Niveibacterium microcysteis: one gene and its partners. The protein of the gene in region 1 interacts with the protein of each later gene in a pairwise test. Links are inferred from orthologs where the notes say so. Each region holds a gene or a part of one and is shown on either strand. Other genes may lie near its edges. The genes, in order: rlmB, JY500_RS11995 and tsaE.

What was found.
Region 2: the proteins of rlmB (region 1) and JY500_RS11995 interact in binary tests that used the Escherichia coli proteins (3 or more experiments, as listed by UniProt). The link is inferred for Niveibacterium microcysteis from one-to-one orthologs.
Region 3: the proteins of rlmB (region 1) and tsaE interact in binary tests that used the Escherichia coli proteins (3 or more experiments, as listed by UniProt). The link is inferred for Niveibacterium microcysteis from one-to-one orthologs.

Annotation. Positions count from the first base shown.
Region 1 is NZ_CP071060.1:3,411,527-3,421,756, reverse strand. The notes cover bases 1,187-4,186. They hold rlmB (23S rRNA (guanosine(2251)-2'-O)-methyltransferase RlmB), read left to right. Parts: upstream 1,187-2,314; coding sequence 2,315-3,058; downstream 3,059-4,186. Other genes in these bases: dnaX (DNA polymerase III subunit gamma/tau), read left to right, coding at 3,712-4,186; JY500_RS15515 (hypothetical protein), read right to left, coding at 3,351-3,554; rnr (ribonuclease R), read left to right, coding at 1,187-2,322. In the rest of the region: more of rnr, read left to right, coding at 1-1,186; more of dnaX, read left to right, coding at 4,187-5,595; JY500_RS15505 (YbaB/EbfC family nucleoid-associated protein), read left to right, coding at 5,611-5,946; recombination mediator RecR, read left to right, coding at 6,009-6,599; JY500_RS15495 (rhomboid family intramembrane serine protease), read left to right, coding at 6,664-7,722; JY500_RS15490 (Gfo/Idh/MocA family protein), read left to right, coding at 7,745-8,722; JY500_RS15485 (DUF748 domain-containing protein), read left to right, coding at 8,785-10,230. UniProt on the Escherichia coli protein: Specifically methylates the ribose of guanosine 2251 in 23S rRNA.
Region 2 is NZ_CP071060.1:2,636,506-2,646,589, reverse strand. What follows is about bases 3,668-6,521. They hold JY500_RS11995 (NAD(P)H-hydrate dehydratase), read right to left. Parts: upstream 5,909-6,521; coding sequence 4,427-5,908; downstream 3,668-4,426. Other genes in these bases: JY500_RS11990 (tetratricopeptide repeat protein), read right to left, coding at 6,031-6,336; JY500_RS12000 (DMT family transporter), read right to left, coding at 3,668-4,393. Also shown: nadC (carboxylating nicotinate-nucleotide diphosphorylase), read right to left, coding at 76-924; JY500_RS12010 (threonine dehydratase), read right to left, coding at 1,108-2,085; JY500_RS12005 (aminotransferase-like domain-containing protein), read left to right, coding at 2,154-3,521; more of JY500_RS12000, read right to left, coding at 3,518-3,667; infA (translation initiation factor IF-1), read right to left, coding at 6,656-6,928; JY500_RS11980 (cold-shock protein), read right to left, coding at 7,035-7,238; JY500_RS11975 (DUF429 domain-containing protein), read right to left, coding at 7,427-8,254; JY500_RS11970 (histone deacetylase family protein), read right to left, coding at 8,251-9,174; JY500_RS11965 (substrate-binding periplasmic protein), read right to left, coding at 9,218-9,964; JY500_RS11960 (MarR family transcriptional regulator), read right to left, coding at 10,025-10,084. UniProt on the Escherichia coli protein: Bifunctional enzyme that catalyzes the epimerization of the S- and R-forms of NAD(P)HX and the dehydration of the S-form of NAD(P)HX at the expense of ADP, which is converted to AMP.
Region 3 is NZ_CP071060.1:1,527,313-1,537,541, reverse strand. Bases 2,559-5,557 are described here. They hold tsaE (tRNA (adenosine(37)-N6)-threonylcarbamoyltransferase complex ATPase subunit type 1 TsaE), read left to right. Parts: upstream 2,559-3,804; coding sequence 3,805-4,311; downstream 4,312-5,557. Other genes in these bases: JY500_RS07050 (N-acetylmuramoyl-L-alanine amidase), read left to right, coding at 4,982-5,557; JY500_RS07055 (AMIN domain-containing protein), read left to right, coding at 4,308-5,090; queG (tRNA epoxyqueuosine(34) reductase QueG), read right to left, coding at 2,713-3,822; JY500_RS07070 (hypothetical protein), read right to left, coding at 2,559-2,716. Also shown: JY500_RS07085 (GlcG/HbpS family heme-binding protein), read left to right, coding at 1-366; JY500_RS07080 (aldo/keto reductase), read left to right, coding at 363-1,262; JY500_RS07075 (type IV pili methyl-accepting chemotaxis transducer N-terminal domain-containing protein), read left to right, coding at 1,284-2,183; more of JY500_RS07070, read right to left, coding at 2,198-2,558; more of JY500_RS07050, read left to right, coding at 5,558-5,695; JY500_RS07045 (glucose 1-dehydrogenase), read left to right, coding at 6,559-7,323; JY500_RS07040 (AraC family transcriptional regulator), read left to right, coding at 7,329-8,354; JY500_RS07035 (hypothetical protein), read left to right, coding at 8,365-8,874; JY500_RS07030 (hypothetical protein), read right to left, coding at 9,395-10,229. UniProt on the Escherichia coli protein: Required for the formation of a threonylcarbamoyl group on adenosine at position 37 (t(6)A37) in tRNAs that read codons beginning with adenine.

The DNA of each region.
Region 1 (10,230 bases):
GGCGCGTACATCCTGCCGGACAAGGCGGATCTGATTCGCGGCCGGGTGGAAGGCCATCCCGATGGGTTTGGCTTCCTGAAGCCGGAGGAGGGCGGCGACGACCTCTTCCTCGGCCCGCGCGAGATGAAGGCCGTGCTGCACGGCGACCGCGCCCTGGTGCGGGTCACCGGAGCGGACTGGAAGGGGCGTCGCGAAGCCAAGATCGTCGAAGTGCTTGAGCGCGCTAACGAGCGCCTGGTTGGTCGCGTCGTTGTCGAGCACGGCGTGCACTACGTTGTGGCCGAGAACCGACGCATCAACCAGGAGATCCTGCTCGCGCGCGAGGGGCGTACCAAGCTTCCCGTCGCCGGTCAGGTCGTGACCGTCGAGCTTGTGCAGCAACCGACCAAGAACAGCCAGCCCATCGGCAAGGTGGTCGAGGTGCTGGGGGCGTACGCCGACCCGGGCATGGAAATCGAGATCGCCCTGCGCAAGCACGATCTGCCGTTTGAGTTCTCGAAGGCTGCCAAAGCGCAGACTGCGCGGATTCCCGATACGGTGCGCGAGAGTGATCTGGGCGGTGGCCGCGAGGACTTGCGCGCACTGCCGCTGGTGACGATTGACGGAGAGACCGCAAAGGACTTCGATGACGCAGTGTTCGCCGAACCGGTTGGCAAGGGCTGGCGTTTGGTCGTCGCGATCGCCGATGTGAGCCACTATGTCACCGAGGGCAGCGCGCTCGACAAGGACGCCTACGAACGCGGCAATTCGGTCTACTTCCCGCGCCGGGTCATCCCGATGCTGCCGGAGAAGCTCTCGAACGGCCTGTGCTCGCTGAACCCCAACGTCGATCGCCTGTGCATGGTCTGCGACATGGCGATTTCGGTGACCGGCAAGATTCAGCGCTATCGCTTCTACCCTGCCGTCATGCATTCGAAGGCGCGCCTGACCTACACCAAGGTCGCCGCAGCCCTGTATGACAAGGATGAGGCCACGCGAGCAGAGCTTGCGCCCTTGTTGCCGCATCTGGAGTCGCTCGACGCGGTGTTCCAGATTCTGCTCAAGGCGCGCGCGCGGCGCGGTGCGATCGATTTCGAGACGACCGAGACGCGCATGGTGTTCAACGATCAGGGCAAGATCGAGAAGATCGTGCCGGAGACGCGCAATGACGCGCACCGCCTGATCGAGGAGTGCATGCTCGCAGCCAACGTATGCGCCTCCGAATACCTCGAGTTCAACGAACAGCCGGCGCTGTATCGGATTCACGAGGGGCCGAAGCCGGAGAAGCTGGAAAAGCTGCGGACCTTCCTCGGCGAATTCGGGTTTGATCTGGGCGGTGGCGACGACCCGGCCGCATCTGATTTCGCGCGCCTGATCGACCGTATCAAGACGCGGCCGGATCGCCAGCTGCTGCAGACGGTGATGCTGCGTTCGCTGCGCCAGGCGATGTACAGCCCGGACAACGTCGGCCACTTTGGCCTTGCCTATGACGCATATACCCACTTTACGTCGCCGATTCGTCGCTACCCGGATCTGCTGGTGCATCGCGCCATTAAGGCAGTGATCGCTCGCCAACAGCCGCGCAAGAAGAGCAAAGCGGCGGAAGCGCTCGCCGCGCTGGATCTTGATGAAGTCGGCGCGCATTGCTCGGCAACCGAGCGTCGTGCTGACGAAGCTACGCGCGATGTCGAGGCCTGGCTCAAGTGTTTCTTCATGCAAGACCGGATCGGCGAGCAATTCGAAGGCAGCGTTTCTGCCGCTGTCCCGTTCGGCATTTTCGTGGCGCTCGACGATGTGTTCATCGAAGGCTTGGTGCACATCTCGGATCTGGGTGCCGACTATTTCCACTTCGACGATGCGCGTCACGAACTGGTGGGCGAGCGCACCGGGCAGCGTTTCCGTCTGTCCGATCGCGTGAAGGTGCAACTGGTGCGCGTGGACCTCGAAAGCCGCAAGATCGACTTCCGCCTGGTCGAGGCCACCCCGTCGGCAACCGCGCGTCGCGGCAAGACTGCGCGCGACGCCGCGCGTGGCGATGCACGCGAGAAACCGGTTGTGGCATCGCTGGACGATGACGAAGGTGAGTTCGTGAGCTGGCGCGAGCTTCAGGGGGTGAAGGCCGGCGCCCAGGTGCCGGGCGCGGCCGCAGGTCGCCGCAAGACGGCGGGGCCGGCACGCGAACGCAGCGGTCCGCCACCGGCGGGTGCGAAGAAGGCGGGCGCCAAGCCAGCCAAGAAAGCAGGCGCCGCGCCGCGTAAGGCAACCGGCGGGAAGCCCGCACCGACAGGCAAGAAGCCGGCGCCCAAGGGTGGCCCGCGCAAGAAGGGAGGCCGTCGTGGCTGAAACGCGTTACATCCATGGTTTTCACGCGATTGGCGCCAAGCTGCGGCATGACCCGGAATCGGTGCTCGAAATCTATCTGGACGCCAAACGCGCCGATGCGAGGGCGAAGGACCTTGTGGCGCGCGCTGAACTGGCGGGCGTGCGGCTACATCCGGTGGATGGGCCACGGCTGGATGGCATGGCGGGCACCCACCGCCACCAGGGCGTTGTCGCAAAGATCGACGCGCGGCAGCGCGCGCTGAAAGTCGACGATGTGCTCGAAGGGCTGACGGAACCGGCGCTGCTGCTGGTGCTCGATGGGGTGACTGATCCGCACAACCTTGGCGCTGCGTTGCGTGTGGCAGACGGCGCTGGGGCGCATGCGGTGATTGCGCCGAAGGACCGCTCGGTCGGGCTCAACGCCACGGCGATGAAGGTTGCCAGCGGCGCTGCGGACACCGTGCCCTACATCACCGTGACCAACCTGGCCCGCACGCTGCGCGAGTTGCAGGATGCTGGCGTGTGGTGTGTCGGCGCGGCGGGCGAGGCGGAGAAGGACCTCTACGCCATCGACCAGCGTGGATCGCTCGCCTGGGTGCTGGGTGCTGAGGGTGATGGGCTGCGTCGACTCACGCGCGAAACCTGCGACGAGTTGGCGAAGATACCGATGTACGGCTCGGTCGAGAGCCTCAACGTCTCGGTTGCCAGCGGAATCTGCCTGTTTGAGGCGAGGCGGCAGCGCACGCGTAGCGCCTAAGGCGATTGCTCGGCGGTTCGCCCTCTGCGCAGCGCCAAGTATCGGCTGCGCAAGGGCTGCGGCGACCTCGCGTCGTTAGACGGCGCATTGCCGCGCAGATGTCCGCTTTCGCCGTGTTATGATTCGGCGTGGCGGGTCTCCTCGCATTGCAGCGTGGGAATCTGGTCAGGTCCGGAAGGAAGCAGCCATAACCGCTCCCTGCAAGTGCCGGGGGTCAGGCTCGCCACCCTGACTACGAGAAGGGCGCCGAAGGAAACTTCGGCGCCCTTTGCTTTTTCAGCGCGGTGCGTCCTTACGTCGCGATGCCGACATGCTTGCCGATACCGTGCGCCGGTGAAACGATCGTGTGGATGCGCGGGTCGAGATGCGGCGTCCGGTCTGCTCCGATCGCGCTGGCGCCCTGCATGGCCAGAACCGTTACACCGCCCATGAAGATGGCGAGCCCAAGGCTGCGGCGCGCGCGGCGCAGGGTGTGGCTGCGAGTGATCTGGTTCATGGTGGCCTCCCGTTGCTCTGTTGGTGTTGCCCAGTGTGGTCGTTTGGTTTCGGTAGGGCCAATTGATTAAAGCAACCATTGTCATCAGGTTTGCCTATCGATCGGCTACGCCGCACCGCTCGCGGGGCCCCTCCGACCCTCTGCTAGAATCCCCCGCATGAGTTACTTGGTGCTGGCGCGCAAATGGCGCCCAAAAAGCTTCGACACCCTCGTCGGGCAGGAGCATGTGGTGCGCGCGCTGACGCATGCGCTGGCCACCGGCCGCCTGCACCACGCCTGGCTCTTTACCGGCACGCGAGGGGTCGGCAAGACGACGATCTCGCGCATCCTCGCCAAGGCCTTGAACTGCGAGACCGGGGTGACGGCGACCCCGTGCGGCGTGTGTTCGGCCTGCCAGGAAATCGATGCCGGGCGCTTCGTCGATTACGTCGAGATGGACGCCGCGAGCAACCGTGGCGTGGACGACATGGCCTCGCTGCTGGACAAGGCGGCTTATGCGCCGACCCGCGGTCGCTACAAGGTCTACATGATCGACGAAGTGCACCAGCTCACCGGGCATGCGTTCAACGCGATGCTCAAGACGCTGGAAGAGCCGCCCGCGCACATGAAGTTCATCCTCGCGACCACCGATCCGCAGAAGATTCCGGTGACCGTGCTGTCGCGCTGCCTTCAGTTCAATCTGAAGCAAATGCCGCCGGGGCACATCGTCGATCACCTGTCGCGCATCCTTGAGCAGGAGAACGTGCCCTTCGAGGCCGGCGCCTTGCGCCACCTCGCGCGCGGCGCGAATGGTTCGATGCGTGATGCGCTGTCCTTGCTTGACCAGGCGATCGCGCATGGCGCGGGCCGTGTCGAGGAGCAGGGCGTGCGCGACATGCTGGGCTCGGTTGGCGAGGATCAGCTCTACGCGCTTGTGGAAGGCCTTGCGGCACAAGACCTTCCGGCGATGCTGGCGGTGGCCGACGAGATGCAGGCCCGTAGCCTCAGTTTTGAAGCCGCATTGCAGGCGTTTGCCAGTCTCCTCCACCGCCTTGCGCTGACCCAGTTCGCGCCGCAGGCCATCATGGACCTGCAGGAGCGTGCGCAGCTTGAAGCGTTGGCCGCGCGTTTTGATCCGGAATTCCTGCAGCTGGCCTATCAGATCGCGATTCATGGTCGCGACGATCTTGCGCTGGCGCCGGATCCCTATGCCGGATTCACGATGACACTGCTGCGCCTGCATGCGTTCCGGCCGGAGATGCCGGGCGATGCACGCGGTGCGCAGGGTGGGGCGCCCTCGGGTGGCGGTGCGCCGCGCGCGCGACCAATGCCGGCCGCTCCGCAGGTCGCAACCACTGCGCCACAGACACAGGCTGCACCCGCCGCGGCACCGCACGCGCAAGCGCCGGTGGCGGTGTCGACGCCGCGCGAGCCCGCGCCTGATCCCGAACCAGAGCCTGCTGCGCCAGCGCCGGCTGTCGCTGCACCGCAAAGCGAACCGCCGTTTGATCCAGGTTTTGATGACCGCTACGAACCGGTACTCGAGCCGGATTTCGAACCGCCATTTGATCCACCCTATGTGCAGGCGGAGGCACGTACCGCTGCGCCAGCTGCACGCGAAGCCGCGCAGAAGCCTGTCGACGTGGCGCCTGCGGTTGTCGAACCGGCGAGCTGGAATGGCGCGCTCGACGACTGGCATGGCATGGTTGCCGCGATGCGGCTGGGCGGACTGGTGCGTGAGCTCGCGCAGCAATGCGAGCTGCTGGGTTTCGATGGTTCCTTGGTGCGCTTGCGCCTGCCCGAAACGCACAAACATCTTGCCGCGATGCAGAGCACGCGCGACAAGTTGCAGGACGCGCTAACCGCCTTGTTGGGGCGCGCTGCGCGTCTTGGTATTGAGATTGGCGCCGTTGCCAGTGAAACGCCGGCACAGCGCAACCAGATTGAAAAGCAGCGTCGCCATGCTGATGCCGTGGCGGCGCTGGAGGCCGATCCCTTCGTGCGCGAAGTGATCGAACGATTCGACGCGACGCTTGTGGAAGCGTCGGTAAAACCGCTTTAAGAAGGAGAGCAAGCGATGTTCAAGGGTGGTGGCATGGGCAATCTGGCCGGGCTGATGAAGCAGGCCCAGCAGATGCAGGAAAACATGAAGAAGGCGCAGGAAGCCCTGGCGCTGATCGAGGTCGAGGGTGCGTCGGGTGCCGGTATGGTCAAGGTTCAGATGACCTGCAAGTACGATGTGCGCCGTGTGACGATTGATCCCTCGGTCATGGATGACAAGGAAATGCTTGAAGACCTCGTCGCCGCCGCCATGAACGATGCGGTGCGCAAGGTTGAAGCCACCACGCAGGAGAAGATGGCCGGCTTCACCGCCGGACTCAACCTGCCGCCGGGCATGAAACTGCCCTTCTGAGCCAATGGCGCGCGGTGCTCTGCCAAGTGCGGAGCTACGCGCCTCACAACTGAAGCGACTGCATGCCTGCCGCCCTAGACGAACTGATTGATGCCTTGCGCGTGTTGCCAGGCGTGGGGCCGAAGTCCGCCCAGCGTATGGCCTATCACCTGCTGCAGCGTGATCGTCAGGGCGCAGGGCGTCTCGGTCGGGCGCTGGAAGGCGCGCTTGCGCACATCCGCCATTGCAATCGCTGCAATACCTTCACCGAGGCCGAGGTCTGCGATCGCTGCCTCAATCCTGCGCGCGATCCGCAGCAGCTTTGCGTCGTGGAGATGCCGGCCGACCTCGCGATGATGGAGCAGACCCACGCCTACCGCGGCATGTACTACGTGCTGATGGGGCGCGTCTCACCACTCGACGGTATCGGCGCGCGCGAACTGCGGCTCGACCGCCTGTTGGCGCGAGCGACCGACGGCACCGTGCAGGAAGTGATCCTCGCGACGAACTTCACCAACGAGGGTGAAGCGACTGCGCACTACGTCGGCGAGATGCTGCGCGCGCGCGGGCTGAAGGTCAGCCGCATCGCCCGCGGGCTGCCGGTCGGCGGCGAGCTGGAACACACCGATATCGGAACAATCGCGCAGGCGCTGGTCGAGCGCCGCGCGCTCTGAGGGCTGCAAGCTGGACGAACAACGCTTCCTCGATCTGTTGTTCGGGCGCATCAAGCGCCCGTGGGTGACCACCGTGCTGCTGCTGGCCAACGGTTTGGCATTCGGCTGGCTGATGCTGCGCAGCCACGGCTTGCTGCAGATCGACAGCCGGGTGCTGATTCGCGCCGGCGCACTGTACGGCCCGGCGGCACTGACGGGCCAGACATGGCGTGTCGTCACCGCGCTGTTCCTGCACGGCGGGCTGATGCACATCGCGATGAACATGTTCGCGCTGTGGCAGGTCGGTGCGGTGACCGAGCGACTCTTTGGGCACCGCAACTTCCTGCTGACCTACGCCGGAGCGGGCCTGCTCGGCTCGCTCGCGAGCCTGTGGTGGAAGCCCGCGGTGCTGAGTGTGGGCGCTTCGGGCGCGATCTTCGGTCTCTACGGCGCCTTGCTCGCCTACCTGATTTTTGAACGCCGCGCGGTGCCCGAGGGCTTGCTGCAGGAACTGCGCACCAGCACGGTGGCGTTCATCGGCTTCTCGCTGGTCGCCGGATTCACCTTGCCGGGCATCGACAATGCCGCGCACGTCGGCGGCCTGGTCGGCGGTTTCGTACTCGGTGCGGGCTTTGCTCATCCGCTCGACCAGAAGCCGGGGCTGGGCGTTTGGCTGCGCGGGCTCGCTGGCATCTCGGCGGTATGCGGTGTTGCGCTGGTGCTGTGGGGCGGGGCGCAGCCGGCGGGTGAAGGCTTCCGCCGCATGGCTGCCGAGCAGCATCAGACCCTGCTGTTCGCCGAGGCGGATCAGGAGCTGACACAACACACGGCGACGTTGGTGGCCGGTATGCGGCAGGGCAAGATCACCAGCGCTGAAGCGCTCGAACAGATCGAGGGGGAGCTGCTGCCGGGGCGCGAGCTGCAATTGCGCACTGTGACGGCGCTGCCCGCAGGGGCGCCGAACCGCGAGCTTCTGCTGCATTACGTGCAGGCGCGGCGCAGTGCCGTGGTCGCCCTGGGTCAGGCCTGTACGACAGGAAATCCGCGCTGGTTTGATCTGGCGGTTAACCATTCGCTGCGGGCTGACAACATCATCCTTGCATTGCGTCTGCAGCAGGCCGAAGGCGTCAAGAGCAGGCAGTAAGTTTGCCCGGGGGAGGGCAGCAATGAACACGACGGTGGGCGCTACGGTGAAGTGGGGCGTGCTTGGCGCCGCACGGATCGCCGAACAAGCGTTGATTCCGGCAATCCGGGCTGCGGGTGGGCATGTGGCCGCCCTCGGCTGCCGTGATTTGCAGCGGGGCCAAGCCTATGCGCAGCGCAATGGCATCCCGCACACGATGGGCTATCTCGATCTGGTGCAAAACGCGGATGTCGATGCGGTCTATATCGCCCTGCACAACGCCGCGCATTTGCCCTGGGCGCTTGCCGCCCTGGCTGCGGGAAAGCATGTGCTGTGCGAGAAACCGCTTACGCTTAACGCGCGGCAGGTCGCGCAGTTGCAGGCTGCTCAGCGGATTCACGGCCGCTTTGCGATGGAAGCGTTCATGTATCGCTTCCACCCCGCGATCGAGCAACTCCACGCGCTGGTGCGTGATGGCGCGATCGGCCAGCCGCGCGTGATGCGCGGCGCCTTCGCTTTCGTGCTCGACCGGCCCGAGGATGTGCGCTGGGACCCGGCAATGGGTGGCGGCGCCCTGTACGACGTCGGGTGTTATCCACTCGACCTGATGCGCCAGTTGACCGGTGAGCAACCCGACGTGCTGGCAGCCCAGGCGAGCTACACCGATCGCGGTGTGGACCATGCGCTGAGCGCGCTGCTGCGGTTCGGCGATGCGACGGCGCACATGGACTGCGGCTTCTCGCTGCCTTTTCATCAGGGGTTTGAAGTGCTCGGCGCGCACGGCGCCCTGCGGGTTGATCAGCCCTTCCTGAACAAGGACCGGGATGTCGTGCTGTGGCACGACGCGCACGCGCATCGCTTTCCGCCCACCGATGCGTATGTACGCATGGTGTCCCATTTTCAGCGTGCGATTCGCGTCGAGGAGCCCCTGCGGTATCCGCTTGATGATGCGTTGGCGCAGGCGGAAACGCTCGACCGTGTTTTTCTGGCGATGGAGCCAGCGCCAACCGGCGCAATGTGAGTCGTAGTGCGGGCGCGCTGCTAAGCTGAAAGCAGGCCCAAAACAAGAAAACGAGGGTTGCGATGAAGGCCTTTCCGGCGGTGATGAGTCATCCTGGGGTTCGGCGCTGGGGGCGCCGTGCGGCGATCGCGGTTGTAGCGGTTCTGGTACTCGCCGGGGTCGTGGGGGTGCTGGTGCCGCCCTTCGTGCGCGGCGCGCTGCAGAAGGAATTGGGCGCCGTACTTGACCGGCCGGTCACGGTCGGTGCCGTGCACATCAACCTGCTTCGGCTCTCGGCCGGCATCGATGACCTGAAGGTCGGCGGGCGCCCCGGTGAGCCGCCGCTGCTCGAAATCGGCCGCGCCGAAGCCAATCTGGAAGGCCCCAGTTCCCTGCTGCATCGTGCTGTGGTCGTGCGTTCGCTCAGTATCGAACGGCCGCAGCTGTACGTTGCCCGCGAGGGGGCGAACCGCTACTCGATCAGCGATATTCTCGAACGCCTCGCCAAGCAGCCCAAGAAAGAGGGCGGCGGCGACACGCGCTTTGCGCTCTACAACATCGAAGTCCGCGATGGCGTGCTTCGCTTCAACGACAAGCCTGTTGGCCGCGAGCACCGCATTGAGCGCCTCACGTTTGGCCTGCCGTTCATTTCCAGCATCCCGGCGGATGTCGATATCTTTGCCAGCCCGCACCTGTCGGCGCTGGTGAATGGCACCGCGCTCGAACTCGGCGGCAAGGCGCGCCCCTTCTTGCGCGAGCGGCGTGATGCTGAAATCGAGCTCAAGCTGGCACCGATCGAACTGGCCCCATATCTCGCCTATCTGCCCAAAAAACCGGGGGTTACCCTGGACAAGGGCAAGATCGCGGCCGATCTGCGCCTCCGCTTCGAACAGCCTCTGGGCAAGGCGCCCGCCATTTCGCTGTCGGGCCAGGCCAGCGCGCTGGATTGGCTGGTGCGCGACTCGGACGGCAGCGACATCGCCCACTTCGAGGCGCTGCGTATCGCACTCGCCGACGTTCAGCCGCTGGCGCGTAAGGCGCATGTGCAACAGGTGGAACTGGTCAAACCCGGCATGGCGGTCGAGTTCGATCGCACGAACCGGGTCAAGGCCGTACTGGCGATTCAACGCGAATTGCTGGCCTACGCGGCACCGGCCGATGCGGCGGCGCCTGCCCAGCCGGAAGCCGGCGGCGGCTGGCAGTGGCAGATCGACCGCATCGCGCTGGATCGTGGGCATGTCGATATCTCCAACGTAACCACCGATCCGCCCGTGAAGATGGCTGTTGAAACCCTGGACATCGAACTGAAGGGGCTGTCTTCGGCGCTTGATAAAGCTGCGGCGCTCAAGGTTGCTGCCAAGGGCGACGCGGGTGAATCGATCGGGCTCGATGCGAAGCTTGCGATCAAGCCGCTGCATCTGGCCGGGGTGCTGGACTTCGCTGAGTTTCAACCTGCGCGGGGCTCGCCCTATGTCGCGGCGACGGTGCCTGGATTGGTGATCGATGCCGCCCGTTTCAGCGGCCATGTT
Region 2 (10,084 bases), 780 kb from region 1 along the record:
AAAAGTCGATCGGCATATATAGCCTTAAAGCGCCTTTGCGGCAAGCCAGATTGGCATTGCGCTTCAGGCGCGATCTCAGCGCTCGGTGTGCCGCAGAGACAAGTCAATCGCATGGACATCCTTGGTCAGGCGACCGATGGAGATCCGATCCACACCCACCTCGGCAATCGCCCGTACACCCTCAAGGCCGACGCCGCCGCTGGCTTCTAGTTCGGCACGGCCGGCGGTCAGCTTCACTGCCTCGCGCATTTCATCGAGCGACATGTTGTCGAGCAGCACCATCCGGACGCCGGCGTCGATTGCCTCGCGTAGCTCCTTGAGGTTCTCGACTTCGACTTCGATGAAGACATTTGAAGGGGCAATGGCGCGCGCTGCCTCCACCGCTTTTGCGATGCTGCCGGCCGAGATGATGTGGTTTTCCTTGATCAGGATTCCGTCGTACAGACCGACGCGATGGTTGGTGCCGCCGCCGACGGCGACGGCGTACTTCTGCGCGAGACGCAGCCCCGGCAAGGTCTTGCGCGTATCAACAATCTTCGCCTTCGTGCCGGCTACTGCCTCGACGTAAGCGCTGGTCGTGGTTGCCGTTGCCGAGAGCAGTTGCAGGAAGTTCAATGCAGTGCGCTCTGCGGTAAGCAACGATCGCGCTGTGGCCAGCACATCGCAGAGCAATTGGCCCGGTTCGATTCGGTCGCCGTCCTTTGCGTGCCACACGATCGTGCTATCCGGTTCCAGCGCAGCGAAGGTGGCGGAAAACCATTCGGTGCCGCACAGGACTGCGGCTTCGCGGGTAATCACACGGCCGCGTGCATTGCGGTCGGCAGGAATCAGGCGGGCGGTGAGATCGCCGGTGCCAATGTCTTCGGCAAGCGAAGCGGCGACGTTGCGCAGAATTTCGGCGCGGAGTTGTTCAGTGATTTGCATGGCAGGCTTTCAGGCTATCGCGCCCGTCGATCAGGGCGCGGTATTTCGCGGCGTCTCAGCCGCTACATCAAGCCGCTACGGTATACGGCGGCGACGCGGTCGCCAAGGATTATGCGCGATACGAGCCTCCCGTGTGCCTACTTGCGTTGTCTTGAACGATAGTCGCGACGTCCGCCTCGCGTCCTATGCGGCCTTGGCGAATGGACGATTCTGGCCGAGCACGGCGGCAAAGGTGTGGGTGTCCACATTGCCGCCAGTGATGACGATTCCCGCCCTGCGACCGCGAAGGGCGGGGCGCTCTTGAAGCGCTGCGGCAAGCGACGCCGCGCCAGCACCCTCGGCGACGTTGTGGGTGGTCGCAAAGAGCAGGCGCATCGCGTTCGCGATTTCATCGTCCGTCACCATGACGAAGCGACTGGCACCGCGACGAATCATTGCGAGTGCGGCGGGGTCCGTCCTCCGGCATGCCAGGCCATCGGCCAACAGCGTGTCGGCCGGCGCTTCGGTCTCGATGCCACTTGCAAAGGCCCGCGCGTAGGCAGGGGCATGCGCCGACACCACGCCAACGATCTCGGTATGCAGCCCGAGCGCATCGCGGGCTGCAATCATGCCGCAAAGGCCCGATCCCATGCCCACCGGCACGTACACGATATCGAGCGGGCTGGCGCTGGAGAGGAACTCCAACGCATAGGTGGCGACACCGGCGATCAGCGCCTCATGGAATGCAGGCACCTGGTGCCAACCGTGCGTTTGCGCCAGACGGCTTGCATGCTCGCGCGCAGCCTGGAAATCGTCACCGTATTCGACCACCGAGGCGCCCAGCGCGCGCATCGCTGCGTTCTTCTCGCTGCTGTTGCCGTGTGGCACCACGACCGTGACGTCAAAGCCGTGCAAAGCGCCGGCCATGGCGACCGACTGGCCGTGATTCCCCCGTGTGGCGCACACCACTTGCCGTGGTCCTGCTTGGCCCGCAAGTCGGCCAAAGTAGTTCAGGCCGCCGCGTATCTTGAAGGCACCCGTCGGTGCGTGGTTTTCGTGCTTGACCAATGTCTCGCAAGCGAGCGCCTCACACAGCATGGGCCAGCGGTACTGGGGCGTTGCCGGCACGAGCGGGCGCACATGGCTCATGGCTTGAAGGATGTCTTCGCGCGAAATCCGCATCGTCGTCTCCGCTTGTGGCGATTGGTGATGCGTGGCATTTTGTAGGCACATTTATTCGGATTGTGTGCATGACAACTTGGCTGCCCCGCGTCGCGGGCCTCGATGGTCCGGTCTACCGCGCGATCGTGGATCAACTCGCTGACGCAATTCGGCGAGGCACCCTGAAGGCCGGCGACCGCCTTCCAACGCATCGTCTGATGGCGGATCTACTGGGCATCAACGTCAGCACGGTGACGCGCGCCTACCGTGAGGCCGAACGGCGGCGCCTGATCGGCGGTGAGGTGGGGCGCGGCACGTTCGTGCTCGGCGGCGCGGCAGAGGCACGCCTATTCGCGTTCGCCGACCGACCGCAGGATTCGCTGATCGACCTATCGACCAACACGCCACCCAAGCTGGTGGGCGATGACGGCCTCGCAAAGGCTGTTGCAGCTTTGTTAGAAGAGGGCGAGCTCGAGCGCTTTGCCGACTATCCGACGCCGGGCGATCTTCATCTGCACCGCTTGGCCGCCGAGAGTTGGCTTGTCCAGCACGGCGTGAATTGCGTGGCGGAGCGCATCGTCCTCTGTGCCGGCGCGCAGCACGCGATGGAAGCGGCGCTTGCTGCGGCCGGCGCTACGGTCGTGGGGTGCGAGAGCCTTTGCTGGCCTGGCTTGAAGGCGATTGCGCGCAGCCGTGGATTACGGCTTCATGCGCTGCCGATTGATCGCGATGGCATCCTGCCGGATGCGCTTGAACGTGCTGCCTTGCAGGGGCTGAAATGCCTGGTCTGCATGCCGACCTTGCACAACCCCACCGCGCGCACATGGAGCATCGAAAGGCGTGAGGCGATTGTTGCCGTCGCGCGGCGTCATGATCTGATGCTGATCGAGGAAGATGTGTATGGCGCCCTGATGCCGAATTCGCCAACATCGTTGGCCAGCCTCGCGCCGGAGCGAGTCTGTCATGTTAGTGGCTTGTCCAAGACAGTGGCGCCTGGCCTGCGGCTTGGCTACCTCGTGCTGCCTCCAGCGCTTCACGGACGCCAGGAGGCGCTCGAGCACCATACGCACTGGTATGTCTCACCGCTTGGAGCGGAAATCGCCAGACGTTGGATCGTGGGCGGGGCCGCAAAGGGCCGCCTGATGCGCCAGCGGCGCGAATTGGCGGCACGCTGGAAGCTGACGCAAGCGGCCCTCGCTGATTACGAGCTCGAAGGGGCGACGGTGTCACCGCATCTGTGGCTACCGCTGGCGCGCGGTCGTGATCCGCAGCGCGTTGCGGAGGTCGCGAGGCGTGAGGGTGTCGCGGTGGTGCCCTCAGAGACCTTTGCGGCTGCGACCCATGCCGAGCCCGCCGGTATCCGCGTCTCGCTTGGGGCAGCAAGTAGTCGAAGCCGTTTGCAGGAAGCCCTGAACCGGCTTGCGCCGGTGCTCCAACGTTCGGCGTTGCTGCGTTAGCTGCTGCGCGTGCTGTCGTATGCGATGAGCAAGCCCGAGGCGCCGATTACGAGCATGCCCGCGATCGTGGCAGCAGACGGCGTGTTGCCGAAAACCAGCCAACCGAGCAGGGCGGCCCAGATCAACTGCGTGTAGATCAGCGGCGACAGCAGTGAGGCTGGCGCTTCGCGAAACGCGCGCGTGAGCAGGTAGTGACCGGTCCCACCAAACAGGCCGAGGGCGACGATCATGCCGCCGTCCAGCCAACCGGGCCAGCTAAGCGGGCCGATCAAGGGCTGCGCCAGCGAGAGGCTGACGGTGCCAGCGAGCGCGGTGTAGTAAAGCATTGTGACGGGATGGCTGACGTGGCTCAGTGTGCGAGTCATCAACTGGTAGCCGGCGTAGGCGACGGCGGCCGCCAGCGCGCACGCGACACCCACCGGATCGAGCCCGCTGCCCGGTCGCGTCAGCATGACAACGCCGGTGAATCCGAGCAGCACGGCGGTCCAACGCAGCTTTCCGATGTGCTCGCCGAGAATTGGCCGTGCGAGCAGCGCGACCAGAAGGGGCGATGCGAAGAGTAGGGCAGTGGCTTCGGCCAGCGGCATGCGCTTGAAGGCAGCCATTGCAAGGACGGTTACGGCGACCAGGCTCAGGCCACGTACGCTCTGCAGTACTGGGCGTTCGGTCGCCAACAGTCGCCCTCGCCAGGTCGGTGCTAGGAAGGCGGTCATCAGCACGAAATGCACCACATAACGCCCCCAGGCGAGCATGGCGACCGGCCAGTGCTGCGACAGGTGCTTGGCCGTAGCGTCAAGACAGGCAAAGAGCACCACTGCGACGCAGAAGAGTACGACGCCGCGTATCGGGCGAGGAGCGCTCTGCTTACCCATTGCGTCGTCCCGCAAATCGCGGTCGCGAGCACCTCATGCAGACTCGCTGGTCCAGGCGTTTCTGATGCGACGTGCTGCGTCGATCACTTCGCTGGCGCGCAGCCCGACCGGACCGACGCCGTTTGCGACCAGTGCGTCCGCCGCGGCGCCATGCAGATGCACCGCAGCCTCAAGCGCCATCGGCGCGGGCCATTGCTGGGCCAGCAGGCTTGCAGCGAAGCCGGTGAGGGCGTCCCCCATGCCTGCCACGGCCATGCCTGGATTTCCGCTGGTGTTGATCGCCCAGGCGCCGTCGGGGTGTGCCACGACGGTACCGCAACCTTTGAGCGCAACGTGTGCGCGGTAACGCCGCGCGAGCGCCTTGGCGGTCGCGACGCGGTCCGCCTGGATGGCGGCGGTTGTCGATTGAAGCAGGCGCGCCGCTTCGGCTGGGTGCGGGGTCATCAAAGTATCGTGCGGACGGGCGAGCAGAAGCGTTTCCAGGTCGGGATCGGTGCCAATCAGATTGAGTGCGTCCGCATCCAGCACGAGAGGGCCTGCAAACGCCAGGCAGCGCTTTAGCAGCGCGCGTGCTGGCTCGTGTTGTCCCAGGCCGGGGCCCACCGCCAAGACGGAAGCCAATGAAGGCACTTCGTCGGCACGGCGCATCATCAGCTCGACGGCGCTGGGATCCAGCGCCGGTGCGTCGGCCGCCAGGCATCCGACGAACACCCGCCCGGCACCGAGCGCCAGGGCAGCGCGGCCGGCGATCCAGGCTGCGCCAACCATGCCGCTCGCGCCGCCGACAATGCCGACGTCGCCATAGAGCCCTTTGTGGCTGTTGCGAGGGCGCGGCGTGAGGAGGGTCTCGAAGTTGCTGCGGGTGATCAGGCGACCGGCGCCATCGTGCTGGTCCACCGTGACGTCCAGCGTTGCCAGATGGAGCCGACCGCAATGGTCAGGCCCGTCCAGCGTCATCAAACCCGGCTTCCAGGCGATGAAGCTCAAGGTGTCGGTTGCGCGCACCGCGCATCCCAGTGCACGGCCAGTATCGGCATCGATGCCGCTTGCAATATCGAGCGACAGGCGGCGGCACTTGAGCGCGTTGAAGCGTTCGACCCATTCGGCGACCTGGCCAGTCAGCGGGCGCGTTAATCCAATACCAAATAGCGCGTCGACGGCCAGCACCCAGCCGTCGGACTTGAACTCTCGTGCCAGCGCGCCGTCGCCCTGTAGCCACGCTGCCATTGCAGCGGCGGCATCGGGAGGCAGGCGGTCGGCATCGCCGAGAAAGGCGACGACGACCTCACGACCTCGTTGTCTCAGTTCGCTTGCGAGAACCAGACCATCGCCGCCATTGTTGCCAGGGCCGGCCAGAATCAGGATCGGCCCCGGGGGAAGATGGAACTGCTCGACGAGTCGGGCAGCAGCGTGGCCGGCGCGCTGCATCAGCGTGGGCGCTGCGTCCTTGTAGACCGACTCCACCGAACGTATTGCGGCGGTCGAAAGTATCCAGTTCGCGATTGTGGCAGTCACGCGCCATTCCTCCGTGAGTACCGCCATTCTAGGGGGTCGGCAAGCGGGACGCTCAGAAACGAAAACCCCGGCTCGAGGCCGGGGTTGTACAGCTGATCGCCTTGGCCCGAAGGCCCAATGAATCAGTGCGCAGCAATCGCCGAGACAGGCGCGTTGAACCACATCGCGCCGCGCGACGGATCAAGGCGCTGCGCTTCGCCGTAGGCTTCGTTGGCCTGGGCGTAGCTGCGCAGCTTGCGGTAGCAATAGCCGAGGCCTTGCCAAGCTTCGGTGCGATCCGGAACGAAACTCAGGACGGTGCGGAAAGCTTCCACTGCTTCCTCGAAGCGGCCTGTGCGGGCGTGGTCAACCGCGGCGGCGAAATGGCTGTCGGCGTTGACCGTGGCACCTGCGGCGTGGCGGAAACGAAGGCTGATTTCGTTGTTCATGTTCAAAGTTCCTTGGTGTGGATTCCGGTGCCGGTGCGTACCGTCTGATGCGGTGTTTGCTTTCCGGCGGGGTTGAATGAAGTGTAGGTTCGGGGGCCGAGCCACACCAATTCAGGAATTCAATCTGACCAATAGCGGAACTCGCGCTGTCCAGGCAGCGAGCGCGCAAGCGGGCATGCGAACAGCCCTCCGGCGGGTAAGCGCCAAGAGGGTTATCGGGTACGCAGAGGAAATGCGCGTCGTCGAGCCGGCGACGAGGTGGCGCGGACCATAAGGTCCGCGCAAGCACGGCAGCTCATCGACTGCCGGGCGGGGTAGGTCAGCGACGCGGGCCGTTCTGGCCAGGCGCGGCGCCCATTGCGGGACCACGCTCGTCTTTGTGGCGGAACGTGATCCGCCCCTTGGTCAGGTCATACGGCGACATTTCCAGCGTCACTTTGTCGCCGGCGAGGATACGGATGCGGTGCTTGCGCATCTTGCCGGAGGCGTAGGCGATCACGCCGATGCCATTGTCGAGAATCACCTTGAAGCGCGTATCGGGCATCACTTCTTCGATGACACCGTTCATTTCCAGCAGTTCTTCCTTCGCCATTCATGGCTCCTGTCCGATGCAGACCCGGACGTCTGCGTGTTTATTGGGGCGGCAACAAAAAAGCCCGGGCGAACCGGGCTTTTCGCAAGCATCAGCCCGTGGCTGATTACTCGGGGCGGATGTTCGACGCTTGCTTGCCCTTCGGGCCGGTCGTGACATCAAAGTTCACGCGCTGGCCTTCGGCGAGCGTGCGGAAACCCTTGGTCTGGATTGCGGAGAAGTGCGCGAACAGATCGTCGCCGCCCTCATCCGGGGTGATGAAGCCGAAGCCTTTGGATTCGTTGAACCACTTAACGGTACCGGTAGCCATGTATCTAGCGTCCTGATGAAAAAATTTGGGTATTCGCCTTACCCGGAAAAATTGAAAATCAAGACGGAAGTGATCGAGAACCGGAGAACCGCACGCAGAACTGCTGCGGGGCCTAGCTACTGCAACTGCACACTGCTTGAAATTCGGCGAACCGGTAGTGTGTATCCGCTTTCCGGATTTGGCAAGGATTATTTTTCCTTCAACGCATCACTCGCACCAACAATCCAACCCTCCACAGGGTCGAAGTTGCGCGGCAATCCATAGTTATCGGCTCGCGCCGACCACGCGGCGGCCGCTTGGGTGAGTGCGAGCAGGGCATCGAGCAGGTCCCCACTGCCGTCCGAACATGCCTCGACTTTTATTTCATCTGGCAAGCGAACAGTCAGGCCGGGCGTCAGTTGGCCGCCGGACAGGGCTGCCACGATCTCGCGCCGGACCCGCTCGCGCTCAGGCGTTTGCTTGGTGCGCTCGTCGCTCTTGTAGGACGCACCGCTCACCTTGCGCGCCACCAAGGCGGGGTAAGCCTCTACGGCGATACGCAGCGGGTCGGCCTGGCACATGCCTGCAATGGTGACACCGGCCGCGAGCAGTCGCGTGGCACCTTCAAGAAACATCATGCCGACGGGCGGATTCACAAGTTTGAACGGGCTGTGGCTGCGGGCCGGGATATCGGTGGCGCGATGTGGATAGCGCGCGCCGTAGGGGCGTTCCGTGCGATCAGCGTCGAGTGCTGACTTGAACGCCTGCTTGCCGAGCGCGGCACAGTGGGCGACCAATTCTGGCCAGTGATCGGGCCAGCCCAGCTTGCTCACGCCGTCACGTGGCAGTCCAAACGGGAAATCGAAGGCCCCAAGCCAGGGGCCGGGCGCGCGCAGCAGTTGCTCGAAGCCGGGCCATGCCTCGTGACGGGCGAGCGCTTCGCATACGAGCGTGCCGCCTTCAAGTTGCCCGTGCGCCACGGTAATTGGCTTGCGCCGCGAAGGTGCGGAGGTGAAGTCGACCCCGAGGAGCTTCATCGGTGACGCGCGTCCGCGGCAGCGAAGAAGCACTGATGCGCACGCGAAACGGTTTCGCAGTGGATCGCAACCGTGTCACCGATATCGTTTGCGTAGCCGCCGGCCATGGCGATGGCGAGCGGAACATGATGCGCGAGACAGGCATCGAACACCGCCTGGTCCCTTGCAGCAAGGCCGTCGCGGCTCAGCGCCAGCCGACCAAGGCGATCGCCCTCGAAGGGGTCGGCACCTGCAAGATAGATCACAAGCTGAGGCCGTGACCGGTCGAACGTCGTCTCCAACCCATGCACCAGCGCGGCCAGGTAATCGGCATCGCCGGTGCCGTCTGGCAACTCAATATCGAGATCGCTCGTCTGTTTGCGGAAGGGGAAGTTCTTTGCCCCATGCATGCTGAAGGTGAAGGCGCGCGGATCACCCGCGAGGATTGCGGCGGTGCCGTCGCCCTGGTGGACGTCGCAGTCGATGATCGCAACGCGCGATAGGTGGCCTTCTGCCAGCATGCAGCGCGCTGCGACGGCGGCATCGTTGAACACGCAGAAGCCCGATCCGAAATCCGCATGTGCGTGATGAGTGCCGCCGGCAAGGTTGGCAGAGCATCCATCCGCAAGTGCGCTGCGGCACGCCGCAATCGTTGCGCCGGTGGAACGGCGTGAGCGCTCAACCATTTCGGGCGACCACGGAAAGCCGATGCGACGAATCTCGTCGGCCGCCAACTCGCCGCAGACAACCCGGCGGACATAGTCGGCGGTGTGGGCCATTTGCAAGGTCTCGTCGTCGGCGGCGTCCGGTATGCAGAAGTCGCTTGCCGCAAAGCGGCCGGTGGCCAGCAAGGCTTCGCGCAGCATCCGGTATTTCGCCATCGGAAACCGGTGCCCCTCGGGCAAGGGCAGTACGAACTCGTCGGCGTAGTAAAGCTTCATCGTTGAGCTTGCGGCGTGGCGTCGTCGCCTTGCGGCCGAGCGATCAATCGCTGCCCTGATTGAAGACTGGCGCCTGGTAGCCAATCTTTCGCAGCCCTTCGCTGAGCGCGCGAGAGAGCTTCTTTCCCTCGGGGGTGCGGCGGAAGGCAACGTGAAGGCTCTTGAGCTCGAGCAGGCGGGAGTTCATCACGAGCTGCCCGCGCATACCAACGAGCCGGTGGTCGTTGCCCATCAGATTGGCGAAGACTTTCGAGTCGATCACGGCAAGGTCGATGCGGCCCGCAGCGAGCTTCATCAGGTTGCTGACGTCGTCGAGGGTGCTGTCCGAATTCTGTTCGCCGCTCGCGATCCGTCGGTCCAGGGCGGTGGTGTTGATGTAACCCTCGACCACGCCGATCCGCAGTGATTTCAGGTCGTCCAGCGTTGCCCAGATGCTTGGCGAATCGGCGCGCTGGGCGAAGCCGAGCGGGCTTTCGCCGACAGGGTCGGACAGTTCCGTGCGGCGATCCCGGTCAGACGAGTAGTAGCTCGGGAAGTAGCCAGCAAACCCCTTGCCCGTTTCGCCAAGCGCGACCGCCTTGGGCCAGGGGTGATATTCGACGACCAACTTGTAGCCCGATGCGGCAAGCGCTCGCCGCACGGTATCGGTAACGGTGCCGCCCTCGGAAATGTTGGCACCGGTGTACGGCGGCCATTCGAGTGACGCCAGACGGACCACGCGGTCCTCCGCGCGAGCTTGAGATGAAGCGAATGCGAATACGACCAGCAACGCGGCAAGCAGAAAACGCATGAATCGGTCCACGGTGGGATCTCGGCACCGCCCCCCCGGCCGGTGCAACCGGCGCGTATGTTACTCAAGTTCCGGCCCGGCCACCCGCGCATCGGCGTCGAGCAGGTGGCAGAGCCGACT
Region 3 (10,229 bases), 1.9 Mb from region 1 along the record:
GAACTCCAGCGTTGGGGCCGTGCCGCGGTGATGGCCGTGGCCGACATGCGCGGGGAATTGATCAGCCTCGAACGCATGGATGGCGCGCAAACCACCTCAGTCCGCGTCGCCACCAACAAGGCCTGGACCAGCGCCCGACTCGACAGCCCGAGCGGCGACGTCGGCCGCGCAGCGCACGAACAGGGCTGGGACTTCTGCTACTACGACGACACACGCTACGTCGGCTGGGGCGGCGGCCTGCCGGTACGCGTAGGTGGCGCGGTGGTCGGCGGCGTCGCCGTCAGTGGTCTATCTCAAGAAGAAGACATTGCAATCGCCGAGATCGGCGTTCGCGCGATTCACGACCTGCTCGGAGCCCAAGCATGATCAGCCCTCGCATTCAGTTGGCCGAGCACGGCCCGGAACTCTCCCGCATCGTGGCCGGCGCCTGGCGCATGGCGGACTGGCAGTGGTCGGCGCAACAGCGGCTGGACTGGATCCGCGGCTGTATCGACCTCGGCGTGACCACCTTCGACCATGCCGACATCTACGGCGGCTACACGGTTGAAGCCCTGTTCGGCGAAGCGCTGGCGCTTGAACCCGGCCTGCGCAACCGGATCGAGCTCGTCACCAAAACCGGCATCGCGCTGACCACGCCGAACCGGCCCGAGCACCGGATCAAGCACTACCGCACCGGGCGCGAACACCTCTTTGCCTCGGTGGACGCCTCGCTGCAGCAACTGCGCTGCGACTGGATCGACCTGCTGTTGATACATCGGCCAAGCCCGCTGATGGATCCGTACGAAATCGCAGACGCGTTCGATCGCCTGCTGCAGTCGGGAAAAGTGCGCGCATTTGGCGTATCGAACTTCACCCCGACCCAGTTCGCGATGCTCAACGCACGCGTGCCGCTGGTCACAAACCAGATCGAACTCTCGCCCTTGCATCGCGAACCGCTGCACGACGGCACGCTCGACCAGGCGATCGCCCTGGGCCGGCCGCCGATGATCTGGTCTGCGCTGGGCGGTGGCCGCCTCTTTGGCGACAGCCCGGAAGCACACCGGGTGCGCGGCGCACTCGATGCCTACGCGCGCGAACACGGTGTATCGCTGGAAACCGCCGCCTATGCGTGGATCCTTCGCCACCCGGCGCGGCCACTTCCGCTTACGGGTAGCCAGCGCCTGCCCGCAATTGCAGCAGCGGTTGCTGCGACCGCGCTGACGATGGACGAGCAGTCGTGGTTTGCGATCTGGCAAGCCGGTGCGGGGCACGAAGTACCCTGAGGGGCCGGGCGATGCCGCGCCTTGCCCCGCGCGGCATTTGGCCACTATTACAACTTTGTTGATTGTAATAATTCCAACATTTCGACTCGCCAGAATGACGGTTTATTGAAGACCGCCTTTCTGGCCATGCAACGACTTCTCTCGGTACTCGCCTTCGCCGTGCTCCCGCTGTCCGCACAAGCTTTTGCACAAACCCGCAGCACCCCAGCCATACCGCCGGTGGCACAGGCAGCCGAGCTGCGCTCGCTGTCTCAACGGCTGGCAAAACTTCACCTCCAACTGCGCCTGAACCTCAACGCGGAGCCCGCGCAGCGCCAGATCGAACAGGGCGTCACCCGCTTCGACGCCACGCTGGCCAGCTTGCGGCAGACCCCGCTGCAAGGTCCGGCGGCCGCGACCTTCAAACGCGTGGAAGCCGGTTGGCAGGAGCAGAAGCAGCTGATCACCGCGATCCCGACTGCGAGCACCGCCGAGCGCGTGATCCTCAGCGCCGAAGAGCTGACGATTGCCGCCGGTCGCCTCGCGATGCAGCTGGAAGGTGCGGAAGAAAGCCCTGTATGGCGGCTGTCGGACCTGGCTGGCCGCAACAACATGCTGGCGCAGCGCCTCGCCCGCCTCTACCTGCAGACACGCCTGGGCGACAAATCACAGGGCCGCCGCGTGGACATCGAAACCACCCGCAAGGAATTCGTCACCAGCCTGGACGAACTGACCCGTGCGCCGCAGACCTCGCCCGCAGTCGCAGACAGCCTCAAACTCGCGCGCCAGCAATGGATCTTCTTCGATGCCGCGATCGGGCCTGACGGCGGTGACGCCAACGCCGCGCGCCATGTCGCGACAACCAGCGAGCGAATCGGCGAGATGATGGACGCCATCGGCAGCAGCTACGCGCGCCTGGCGGCCGAGAAGCCGGCCCGCTAAGCCGACAAACCGACTCAGCGCTCGGCGGGCGCGAGCAGGTCGTAGCTGCCGAGCAATTTGTGCAGCGCCGGGATCGCCTTGACGCCCGCGCCGTTGAGCATTGGCACGACAAGGCGCCGCGCGTTGACCTGCTCGGCATCATCCCGGCTCAGGGCGCCGTAGCCGCGCGGATACGACCAGCCATAGCCCCAACGGTAGGTGGTTGGAAAATACGGTGTTCCGCCCGCCCGGACACCGGCGAGCATCAGTTTCGCAATCGCCGGCTCGGCGACCGCGGCCACACATTGCTCCAAGGTCTCGTCGGCGGCGACACGATCTTCCTTGGTGCCGCCGATCCAGTAGGCGATGTCGTGCTTCACGCAGCAGTCGAGCCACAGCGTCTGTTGCCACGGGGTGCCATCGGGGAAGCTGGAGCAGCCATCGGTCGTAAAGGGTTTGAGCGTATCGGCCCAAGCGACGCTCGCCGCGAGGCCGCAGAGCACAAAAACCGACTGCGCCAAGTGGCGCCAGCCGGGCCGGTTGTGTCGTTTCAAGTTGTCGCCTCCATGTCTTGCCCCGCGCCCCCGCGGCGCGCAGCGTGCTGCGCAAGTGCCCAGCCAACATGTTCGCGCACCAGTTCGGACTGATCCGCCGCGCGCGACTGCAACGCCGCCAGCACGGTCGGTGTCGTCGGCGCATTACCGAGGGCAACCGCGATGTTGCGCAGCCAACGCTCATGCCCGATCCGGTTGATCGCGCTGCCCGCCATGCGGCTCGCGAAATCCTCCGCGCTCCAAGCGAACAGCTCGACCAGCGCCGCCGAATCCAGCCCATTGCGCGGCGCGAAATCCGCCTCCGAAGTGGTGCGCGAAAAACGGTTCCAGGGGCACACGAGCTGACAATCGTCGCAACCATAGATGCGGTTGCCCAGCTGCGGACGCAGCGCTTCGGGAATCGGCCCTTTGAGTTCGATCGTCAGGTAGGAAATGCAGCGCCGCGCGTCCACCTTGTAGGGCGCCACGATCGCCCCGGTCGGGCAGGCATCGATACAGGCCGAGCAGCTGCCGCAGTGGGGCGCGATCGGCGCATCGGCTGGCAGCGCGAGGTCGACGAATAGCTCGCCAAGGAAGAAGGTCGAGCCACCATTTCGATCGAGCAGCAGCGTGTGCTTGCCCCGCCATCCGGTGCCTGCGCGGGTCGCCAGCGCAACTTCGAGCACCGGGGCCGAATCGACGAACACGCGGTGGCCGAATTCGCCGATCGCGTCACCGATCCTGTCCGCCAGCTTCTGCAGCCGGTTGCGCAACACCTTGTGATAGTCGCGACCCAGTGCGTAGCGCGACACATAGGCGCGCTCCGGATCAGCCAGTTGATGCTGGGCGTCGTGCGCCTCGGGCCAGTAATCGAGCCGCACCGATACCACCGACAGCGTGCCGGGCACGAGTTCGGCGGGCCGCGCACGCTTGAGCCCGTGGCGGGCCATATAATTCATCTCGCCGTGGTAGCCGGCCGCGAGCCAGGCCTCCAGGGCTCCTTCCGCGTCACCCAGGTCCACGCCTGAAATGCCGACTGCGGAGAAGCCGAGCGCCCGCCCCCATTCCTTGATCTGCGCCGCCAGTTGCGCCGCGTCCGGAGAAGAATTGTGTCTGACCGCCTGCATGCCCCCGATGATAGCCGCTCGCCCGCCGCAGATTGCCTGCTTGCGGACGAGGCAGCGACGCGCGCACTCGGTGCCGCGATAGCGCCGGCGCTCGAAGGCGGGCTCACGATCTACCTGCTGGGGGATCTCGGCGCGGGCAAAACCACCCTGGTGCGCGGGCTGTTGGAGGCACTCGGCCACCGTGGTGCGGTACGCAGTCCGACGTACACCTTGATTGAACCTTATGCTGTTTCTAAATTAGACTTGTATCACTTTGATTTCTATCGGTTCACGGACCCGGAAGAATTTGTCGATGCAGGGCTTGAAGAGTACTTCGGAGGCCAGGGCATATGCCTGGTCGAATGGCCGGACAAAGGGGCGCCCTTTGTGCCGGCTGCGGACCTTGAAGTCCAGCTTGAGCCGGAAGGCGACGGGCGTCGCGCGCGCCTGCGCGGCTGCAGCGAGCGAGGCCTCCAGTGTCTGAACCGGATCACGCTGCCGTGCCGATGATGCAACGCCGTCGCTTCATGAAGTTCGGCGGTGCGGCAATGACGCTGCTCGTCTCGCGCGTCGGCTTCGCGGCCGAAACCAGCATCCTGGCCGTACGGGTATGGCCTTCGCAGGACTACACACGCGTCACGCTCGAAGGCCGCGACACGCTCAAGTACAGCCATCAGATCGTCAAGAATCCGGAACGTCTGGTGATCGATCTGGAAGGCGCTGAGTTCAACAGCGTGATCCAGAGCCTGCCAGGCAAGATCACCGATAGCGACCCCTACATCAAACTGATCCGCGCCGGTCGCAACCGCCCCGGCGTAGTGCGCCTGGTCATCGAACTCAAGGCCGAGGTCAAACCACAGGTGTTCACGCTGGAGCCGGTCGGCCAGTATGGCCATCGCCTGGTGCTGGACCTCTACCCGGCCGAGCCGATCGACCCGCTGCTCGCGCTGATCGAAAAGCCCGATCCGATCGTCGCCGCGAGTGGCGAAGCCGCGTCCCCGACGCGGCCAACTGCGCAGCCAGGCGGCGACGCCGGCAAACTACCGAGCCCCCCCCTGAACCGGCGTCCTCCGCACCGGTTCAGGCCGCTGAACCAGTCAAGCCGGCTCAGCAAGACAACAAGGAGGAGGTCAGCCCTGCCGACCGCAAGCACCGCGGCGGCAAGGGACAGGTCACCCGCCTGGCCACGATCGCGATCGATCCGGGCCACGGCGGCGAAGACCCGGGTGCAGTCGGCAAGGCGGGTACGTTTGAAAAGAACGTCACGCTGGCAATCGGGCGCCGCCTGAAAGCCAAGATCGATGCCGATCCGCTGTTGCGCGGCATGCTGACGCGTGATGGCGACTTCTTCGTACCGCTCGGCCAGCGCGTTGCCAAGGCGCGCGCGGTGCAGGCGGATCTCTTCGTGTCGATCCATGCCGACGCCTTCATCAAACCCGATGCGCGCGGCAGTTCGGTATTCGTGCTGTCCGACAAGGGTGCATCGAGCACGGCTGCGCGCTGGCTGGCACAGAAAGAAAACGCAGCGGATCTGGTCGGTGGCGTGAACCTCGGCGTCAAGGACGCCCTGCTCGCCCGCACCCTGCTCGACCTCTCGCAGACCGCCACGATGCAGGACAGTGCCAAGCTGGGCCGCGCCGTGCTGGGCGAACTCGGTGGCATCAACCAGCTGCACAAGGGCCAGGTCGAACAGGCAGGCTTCGCGGTGCTGAAGGCACCGGACATTCCATCCATCCTGGTCGAGACCGCTTTCATCTCGAACCCGGAAGAAGAATTGCGTCTGAAGGACGAGGCGTACCAGGACAAGATGGCCGAGGCGATCCTGCGCGGCATCAAGCGCTACTTCGCAAAGAACCCGCCGGTCCAGCGCAACACCGTCGCCTTCATCGGCTAGTGCGTCAGCAAAACATAGTTGTTACTTGAGGAAAACAGTCGTTACCTCAAAAAGTTAGTCGTTACCAGGTCTGCTGTGCGCCGCTCAATGGAGAATCCAGCCTGGTCCCTTGTGCGGCGGGGCACTGCAATCTCACCAACGGTGCCTCCGGTGGCTGCCTCGTACCGCGTTCTGCTGTCGCAATTACTCCGGCCTCTGCGCCGGCTCGACGCTGAGTCAAACCCCTGGGCGAGACGATTCCTTGATGCACAGCGCCACCATAGGAAACATAGAGTCCCTGCAACATCGCGTTCAGCAGCGTTTCGGTCGCTGCATCCTGCAGGCTCCAGCAGTATGAACGCCTGTTGAAAGCGCTCGTTGGCTCTGGTCTGCTTGTTTTGATGCGTCGCAGGTTCTGCCTACTCGGTACAGCCCTTCTACTGTGCGAGGGGTGCGCCGACTCCGAGCTCGGGACTCGGTGCGGATTCCGGTCTGTTTCACCGTCGATGCCGGTAACCGAGGACGACATTGCTGGTCCTGACCGAGCTGCCGTTCCCGGCCAATAGCCGCCATTGGCGACGCCTGCCAAATCTCCATCGCCGGCCTGCCCTGGATGACCGGTTCCCGGCGACCAACTTAGACCATGTCTTGGCTCGATTTCGGCCATTCCGGTCTGTCGTTGACGCTGCCCAATTCAGCCAAAACCAGACATTCGGAACTACTGTTTGCCTGGAAAATTCGGTCCTCCCCTCAATCGAGTAGTCAAACCCTGATTGGCGCGTGTGGCATATCGTATGGCGTGATTGGCATATATATAGCGCCACTGAGCTCCTAGACTTCTTACATCCCGAGAACTTCTCTCGGTCCACCAAAAGGAGTCTGAAATGTCCAATCAAGTAGCCCTGATTACTGGCGGCGCCACCGGCATCGGCAAGGCCGTTGCCCTCAAGCTTGTCGCCAAAGGCGTCACTGTCGTCATGAGCGGCCGTCGTGCGGACGTCGGGCAAGCCGCCGTCGCCGAGGTTTCCGCCGCGGCCCGCGACGGTGCACAGGTTCGCTTTGTTCAGAACGATGTGGCCGATGAGGCTGCGGTCAAGTCGATGATTGACGGCATCGTGGCTGAGTTCGGTCGCCTAGACATGGCGGTCAATAACGCTGGTCTGTCCAACGAGACTGGCACTCTTGTGCAGTCGAGCAGTGACAACTACCGTGCAATGGTTGAGACCAACGTCATGGGTGTGTACTTCAGCATGAAACATGAGCTCGTTCAGATGACCAAGCAGGGAGGCGGTGCCATCGTCAACTTGGCGTCCATCGCTGGTCTAAATGGCATCACCTGGGCGGGGCCATATGCCTCGACCAAACACGCGGTGGTGGGAATGACCAAGTCGTCTGCCCTGGACCACGCGACTCAAGGCATCCGGGTCAACGGCGTGGCACCTGGCGCCATCAAGACCGACATCATTGCCGCCCAGCTCGGCGGTGGCGACCCCAACTACAATGAGGCGAGTATCTCGGCAATGCATCCCATGAATCGACTGGGCCGCCCTGAAGAAGTCGCCAATGCGATCTGCTGGTTGCTGTCGGACGAAGCCAGCTTCGTCACCGGTCACATACTTAACGTAGATGGCGGCTTCCAAGCGAAGTAAGGGCAATGAATAGCACCGCTCCAGACAAGTTGAAGATTCCGGCCACGCTGTGGGAGGGCCTCAAGCGGGCCGGAGTTGATCGTGCAGAGGTTATTCGACGCGCGAACCTGCCTCTGAGTGTGCTGAGGGACGATGCGCCGATTGCCACGACGCAGTTTTTCGCCCTGTGGCGGGCCATCGAAACTGTTAGCCAAGACTCGACCATTGGCCTTCGTATCGCAACGAGTCTGGACGGGGCTGTGATGCCTCTCGCTTTTGTAGCAGCCCAGCACGCTCGAACTTTTCGGGACGCTCTGAATCGGGTCGCTCGTCTTAAGCGACTGTGCGCACCCGAGGAAGTTTCGGTCCAAGATCTTGCCGACCACAGCGCGCTTAGCATCAGTTGGCCACATGGTGGTTCAGATACAGTTCCTCGCGCTTTAGTCGACGCGACCATGGTGTCGTTCGTGGAGTTGGGACGCAGAGGAACAGGCGAGCGCCTGATACCTCTGTCGCTTGAGCTTGCTCGTTCGGCTGTAGCAAGGTCGGCACTTGAGAAATACTTCGGGTGCGACATCAAGTTCGATGCGACGGTCGACCGCATCGCGTGGCGTCGAGAAGACCTAGACAAGCTGTTTGCCACCTACAACAAGGACCTGCTCGATGTTCTCGCTCCGGAATTGGACAGACGTCTTGAACATCATGACGCGTCCGAGTCCGTGACCGAGCAGACCAAGTGGGTTTTGCGGCGTCGTTTGACTGCCGGTCGCCCGGACATTCGCTCCGTGGCCGCTGAACTTGCCATGAGCGAGCGTTCTTTGCAGCGCCGCCTGACGGATGAAGGCGTCAGCTTCCAAGCCCTGGTGACTCAGACCCGACATCAGATGGCACTCGAGCATCTGGCAGACCACTCGCTCACGCTTATCGAAATTGCTTATCTGCTGGGCTACGAAGACCAGAACTCTTTCTTCCGTGCCTTTCGGCAATGGGAGTCGCAAACCCCTTCCGAGTGGCGCGCTGCACATGCTGTTGAGTGTCACGCGGGCAACTAAGTAAGTTCCCATGAACCCCACTGAAGCCCTTGCACCGCTGCAGTCTTTGATTCGTGAATATTTCAAAGGCGAGTACCACGAAATGCTGCTCATCTTCGCGGGCTCAGCTGCGTTGACCTGCATTGCCGTTTGGCTCTGGGTTGCGACGCACTCCGGTTTTGCCATGGGGTTCGGCATCACCGTCTTGGCAACTGCGATGCTGCTGTGTGGAACGGCAGCATCGCTGCTTGTACGGGACAAGGGCTTGGTCGAAGAACTGACCTTGAGTATCGGCAAACCTCAACAAAGCCAGGTGTTAGCCAAAGAGCGAGCACGCATAGAGGTTGTGATATCAAAGTATCGGTATTACCGCTACAGCGCGGCAGTGCTGGCGGCCTTGAGTGTGTTGGGCCTGCTGCTTACAAACAGAGGCTGGGTGCACGGCGTCGTGACTGGATTGCTTCTACTGGTGGTCGCACAGATCGTCATCGACCACTTTTCGGAGCAAAGGGCCACCCAGTACCTCGCAGCGCTTCCGTGAACTGCGGGAGCTGCCCAAGAGGCCTGAGGAGTCGGTGGCCGCTTCGGAGGCGACTTAAGTTCCGCTTCGGGTCGCCATGCGACGGTCAAGCCCAGCGGGGGTGTTAGCCAGGACCGGCACAGCGGTCAACGCATACCAGCGCCAGCAACTCGGTGCTTCACGTCGCAAAACAAGTTTGCGCAGCGGCATAGCCGCGTCGACCTGCACTCGGAAAAAATCCTGGGGCCAGGCCACGTCCGAGCGCTGTTTTCTTGGCGTGGCCTGCCAGTCCTCTAATGCCCGCTCGGGTACGGGCGAAAGCCGGGCCTTCTGGCCGCTGATGGGTAACAACTCTTTTTTTCGCCGAACATAGGTGAACGACGCCGTGACGCCGTTTCGCGTAACAACATTTTCTCGTGCACGCTCTGGCTCTGGCTCTGGCTCTGGCTCTGGCTCTGGCTCTGGCTCTGGCTCAGGCTCAGGCGAGCTAAGCCTATGATTGACGGGCCCGCGAAGTAACGAGTCTTTTTTCCCGGCCCAGCTAGTTCGCCCGCTCATCACGCCGCAGCTGCAGCGCGGCTTCCACCTCCCGGAGCAAGGCTGGATTGCCCGCACGCAGCTCCAGCTTTGGCGGTAGCGGGCGGACGAACCAGCGCACCGTGTAATCAAGTACGGCACCCGGCGCCAGCGACACGCATGCGCCGTGGTTTTCAAGCTCGATATAGACGCCGCCGTCCTGCCCCCAGAGTTCGATCGGCGCATGACCCTCGGCGCACTGTGCCGCACCGACCCGCTCGAACTGCTTCACGAACAGCAGGCGTTCCGGCGTGACATGAGCGAGCCATCCGTCGCGAGCGACCCCGAAATGTTTGCGCCCGACAGCCAACTGTTCCCGCTCAAAGGCGTACCAGGCGAATCCACGCTCACAACGCTGCACGGCAAGCGCCGACGGGGGTACGTGAGGGTCGTCGCTCCCGGGGTAGAAACTCAGCCCGCCCGGAACGCGCGTGACCTCCCAAGGCGCCAAGCGTTGTGCTTGAGCACGGTGGTTACGAATGCGGTAGCGAATCGCGAAACCCTGTTCCTCGGGTAATGCCACGAAGCGCTTGTTGAAACTCAGGCCACAGGAAGCGTCGACATGGCTCTGGCAGACCAGCGCGTCGCCTTCGACCGTGCTTTCGTACGGCGCCGAATCGAGGCCTACCCTCGGTGGCCATCCCCACGCGGCCTGCGGCGCGTCCCAGAAAGTCGAGCCGTAGTTGTCCGGATGCGCATGCGGCTGAGAAAGCACTTCCGATTCGCCCAAGCGGAGCGAAACCACGCGTGCCCCGACGTTCGGATCGACTTCCAGGCAAACGCCCGCCGACGCAAGGCGA